DNA from 2 places in the Streptomyces tyrfis genome. Region 1 is predicted to be linked to the other one. Evidence: riboswitches for the same ligand, from Rfam matches in the RefSeq annotation. Region 1 holds a riboswitch; the other holds the start of a gene.
The links. A riboswitch is a leader RNA that binds a small molecule or an ion and turns the genes downstream of it on or off. The one in region 1 is predicted to bind S-adenosylmethionine.
Positions count from the first base shown of each region.

Region 2: linked by a shared signal. The riboswitch ahead of WA762_RS00555 (aminotransferase class V-fold PLP-dependent enzyme) and the one ahead of thrC (threonine synthase) in region 1 are both predicted to bind S-adenosylmethionine.

Region 1 is NZ_JBAGJZ010000011.1:23,430-25,816, forward strand. It holds gene WA762_RS10800 (ubiquitin-like small modifier protein 1) at 1-176, opposite strand, end outside; gene thrC (threonine synthase) at 210-1,541, opposite strand; SAM riboswitch class I at 1,560-1,687, opposite strand; gene WA762_RS10810 (glucosyl-3-phosphoglycerate synthase) at 1,841-2,387, shown strand, end outside.
Region 2 is NZ_JBAGJZ010000001.1:120,313-122,699, forward strand. It holds gene WA762_RS00555 (aminotransferase class V-fold PLP-dependent enzyme) at 1-829, opposite strand, end outside; SAM riboswitch class IV at 1,201-1,318, opposite strand; gene trpD (anthranilate phosphoribosyltransferase) at 1,452-2,387, opposite strand, start outside.

The DNA.
Region 1 (2,387 bases):
ACGTTCACGAAGCGGCGCAGCTTGCCCTGGTCGTCCAGGACGCGGGCGGCGATGCCCGGGTGGTTCGCCTCCAGGGACTCGATGACCTGGGAGAGGGTCGCGCCCTCGGCCGGGACCTCGGACCGGCCGCCCGTGTAGGTGCGGAGGATGGTGGGGATACGGACCTTGACGCTCATGATGGGTGTGCCTTTCTTCGGTCGCGGTGGGGATCAGGCGGTGGCGAGGCCGGCGGCGCGGAACGCGTCCAGGCTGGGGCGGATCGTCGCGGTCGCCTGCGAGGTGGCGGCCACCGCGTCCAGGGTCTTGAGGCCGTCGCCGGTGTTGAGGACGACGGTGGTCAGCGACGGGTCGAGCACCCCGTCCTCGATCAGCTTCTTCGTGACGCCGACCGTCACCCCGCCCGCCGTCTCGGCGAAGATGCCCTCGGTGCGGGCCAGCAGCTTGATCGCGTCGACGATCTGGTCGTCGTTCACGTCCTCGACCGCGCCCCCGGTGCGGCGGGCGATGTCCAGGACGTACGGGCCGTCGGCCGGGTTGCCGATCGCCAGGGACTTGGCGATGGTGTCCGGCTTCTGCGGCCGGACGACGTCGAGGCCCGCCTTGAACGCGGTGGAGACCGGGGAGCAGCCCTCGGCCTGCGCGCCGAAGATCTTGTACGGCCTGTCCTCGACCAGGCCCAGCCTGACCAGCTCCTGAAGGCCCTTGTCGATCTTCGTGAGCTGCGAGCCGGACGCGATCGGGATGACGATCTGGTCGGGCAGCCGCCAGCCGAGCTGCTCGCAGATCTCGTACGCCAGGGTCTTGGAGCCCTCGCCGTAGTACGGGCGCAGGTTGACGTTGACGAAGCCCCAGCCCTCGCCGAGCGGGTCGCCGATGAGCTCCGAGCAGAAGCGGTTGACGTCGTCGTAGTTGCCCTCGATGCCGACCAGCTCGCCGCCGTACACCGCGGCCATGACGACCTTGCCCTGCTCCAGGTCGTGCGGGATGAACACGCAGGAGCGGAAGCCTGCGCGGGCGGCGGCGGCACCCACCGCGCCGGCCAGGTTGCCGGTGGAGGAGCAGGAGAGGGTGGTGAAGCCGAAGGCGCGGGCGGCCTCGACGGCGATGGCGACGACGCGGTCCTTGAAGGAGTGCGTCGGGTTGCCGGAGTCGTCCTTGACGTACAGGCCGCCGGTGACGCCCAGCTCGCGGGCGAGGTTGTCGGCCTTGACCAGCTTGGTGAAGCCGGGGTTGAGATTGGGCTTGTCCGCGACGTCGGCGGGCACCGGCAGCAGCGGGGCGTAACGCCAGATGCTGTTCGGCCCGGCCTCGATGCGCTTCCTCAGCTCCTCCGGGGAACCGGTCGGCAGGTCGTACGCCACTTCGAGCGGCCCGAAACAGGAGACGCAGGCGAAGATCGGCCCGAGCGGGAAACGCTCGCCGCACTCGCGGCAGGAGAGCGCCGCGGCGGGTCCGAGGTCGACGGAGGCGGAGGCGCCGGAAGCGGCGTCGGCGGAAGAAGCGGTGTTCGCTGAAGCGGTCGCAGCGGTCTGCACGGCCATGATGGCGGAGGCCCTTTCTCCTCATCTTTCCCGTGACGCGTTTCGCCACGAGCCGGAATTGGCACCTTCCCCACCGTGACCTCGCGGTCGGCAGGAGGGTTGCCGGGACTTCAACGGGCCGTTCCCTCTGTCCCTCTGGATGAGCGCTATGGCACTGGAGGCGTGCTCCAGGCGTTTGTCGGCGGACCGACCCCGGCATGTGACCGGCGTCCGCGTTGTTCAAGACTGTAACCGAAGTACGGGACCGCCGAGACAGTGGTCCGAACCGCGAGATTGATCACATACAGGGAGTGCCGAGCGTGCTGGAAGAGGTCGAACGCTGGCTGACCAGGCGTTCCTGGTCGGTCGCCGACCGCCCGCTGGACCGCCTCCTGGCCGCCAAGGCGAGGGACCCGAGGCGCGGGAGCGTGAGCGTCGTCCTGCCGGCGCTGAACGAGGAGGCGACGGTCGGCGATATCGTCGCGACGATCCGGCGCGAGCTGATGGAGAAGGCCCCGCTGGTCGACGAGCTCGTGGTGATCGACTCCGGTTCCACCGACGCCACCGCGAAGGCCGCCCGGGAGGCGGGCGCCCGGGTGGTGCACCGGGACGAGATACTCCCCCGGATGCCCGCCGTGCCCGGCAAGGGCGAGGTGCTGTGGCGGTCGCTCCTGGTGACCAGCGGGGACATCGTCTGCTTCGTCGACGCCGATCTGCGGGACTTCTCGGCGGACTTCGTCTCCGGCATCGTCGGCCCGCTGCTGACCGACCCGGACCTGCGGTTCGTCAAGGCGATGTACGACCGGCCGTTCGGGGACGCGCCCGGTGAGCCCGGCTCCGGCGGGGCCGCGGGCCAGGGAGGACGGG
Region 2 (2,387 bases), on a different contig from region 1:
GGGCGACCTTGCGCGAGGCGCCGCCGCCCGCGAGGTAGGGCTCGGCGTCCTGGAGCCAGTCGGCCCGGCCCGCGAGCACGCCGCAGCCGAACGGCGCGTACAGCTTGTGCCCGGAGAACGCGACCCAGTCGACGTCCAGTTCGGCGATGTCGATCGGGTGGTGCGGGGCGAGCTGGGCGGCGTCGAGCACGATCCGCGCGCCGTGCGCGTGCGCGACGGCGGCCAGTTCCCCGACCGGCCACAGCTCGCCGGTGACGTTGGACGCGCCGGTGACGCAGACCAGCGCGGGGCCGACGGGGTCTCCCCCGCCGGGACGGAGTCGACCGCTCGGGGAAGGATCGCGGTCGGCGAGCGCCCGTTCCAGCGTCTCGACGGCCTGGGCCGGGGTGCGCGGGGCGTCCAGGTACGTCACCCGGGCGTCGCGCCACGGCAGCAGCGAGGCGTGGTGCTCGGTCTCGTAGACGAAGACCTGGCAGTCGGCCGGGACGGCGGCGGCCAGCAGGTTGAGCGAGTCGGTGGTCGAGCGGGTGAAGACCACCTGGTCGTCGGCGCGGCAGCCGAGGAACTCCGCGACGGCCGCCCGGCTGTTCTCGAAGAGGTCCGTGGAGAGCTGCGAGAGGTACCCGGCTCCCCGGTGGACGCTGCCGTAGTACGGGGCGTACGCGGCGACGTCGTCCCAGACGCGCTGGAGGGCCGGGGCGCTCGCGGCGTAGTCGAGCGCGGCGTAGGTGACTTCACCGCCCGTGACCAGGGGAACCGTTACATCCCGACCCAGAACCGGCAGAGGGGCACAAAGCGACTGGTCGGTGGCAGCGGTGAGGACAGACATGGCGAACTCCCGTAAGAGGCAGGCGAAAAGCGCGCGCCGACGGGTGCGCGCCGGCGCGGCGAAGACTTGGAGAAGGGTGCGCGGAGGGCTTTCGGCCCAGTGCTGTGGCCGGAGAAGGTCCGCCGGGGCGCTCGCGGCGTCCGGTGCGGCGCGTCGCGAGAACGGGTCCGCCCTCGTACGGGACGCACAGGGGCGGGACGAAGCGCGACGGGAACGGAACTCCCCCGCCCGGACCGAGCCGGGAGCCGGGGGACGTGCCGGGATGCCGCGCGCCGGTGGACCTTCCGGTCGCAGCACTAGCGCATTCGCGTGCTCACAAGAGACTCCCTAGGGACCAGGACCCCGGGGGATGGCATTCACTGATGCCGAGGGGCCCGCGCTTGCCGCGGGCCTCGCTGCCCACGGCCTGGTCTTCACCCGGGGCACCCCGCCACGGACGGAGGGTTGCCGGACAGCGGGCCGGGGCCGTAGTCGCTGTCACTCATGACCTGCCTGCATCTTGCCATATGCGCGGGAACGCGCAAGGGCGCGGTCCAGGATCCGGACCGCGCCCGCGTCACGTCCCGCCGGTGCGGAGGCCGTCGGGCGAGCCGCGTCCGATCCGCGGTCACCCGGCGTCCCCTCAGGCGTTGCTGGCCGCCACCCAGCGCTCCAGCGCCGCCCGGGCCGCCCCGGAGTCGATGGACTCGGCGGCCCGCACGACCCCGGCGGCGAGCTGCTCGTCCAGGGCGGCGTCCGTCGGGTCCAGGGCCACCAGCGCCGCGGCCGAGTTGAGGAGCACCGCCTCCCGCACCGGCCCGCCCTCGCCGGCCAGCACCCGCCGGGCCACGTCCGCGTTGTACGCGGGGTCGGCGCCGCGCAGCGCCTCGGCCGGGACCAGCCGAAGGCCGATGTCGCGCGGGTCGAACGCCTCCTCGCGCACCGAGCCGTCCCGAACCACCCAGATCCGCGAGGTCGCGGTCGTGGTCAGCTCGTCGAGGCCGTCGTCGCCGCGGAAGACCAGCGCCGAGTTGCCGCGCTCCGCGAGGACGCCGGCGACGATGGGCGCCATCCGCGCGTCCGCGACGCCGACGGCCTGGGCGCGCACCCGGGCCGGGTTGGTGAGCGGGCCGAGGATGTTGAACGTGGTCTGGGCGCCGAGCTCCTTGCGCGCCCGGGCGGCGTACCGCAGCGCGGGGTGGAACTTCACCGCGAAGCAGAAGGTGATGCCCGCCTCCTCGGCGACCTCGACGACGCGCGGGGCGCTGAGGTCCAGGTTGACGCCGAGCTTCTCCAGCACGTCGGAGGAGCCGCTCGCCGAGGAGGAGGCCCGGTTGCCGTGCTTGACGACCTTGGCGCCGGTGCCCGCGACGACGATCGCGGACATCGTGGAGATGTTGACCGTCTTGGCGAGGTCGCCGCCCGTGCCGACGATGTCGACCGTGCGGCCGGGCACGTGGATGGTGCGGGCGTGCTCGTACATGGCGCGCACCAGGCCGACCACCTCGTCGACCGTCTCGCCCTTGGCGCGCAGCGCCACCGCGAATCCGGCGATCTGCACGTCGGTCGCCTCGCCGCT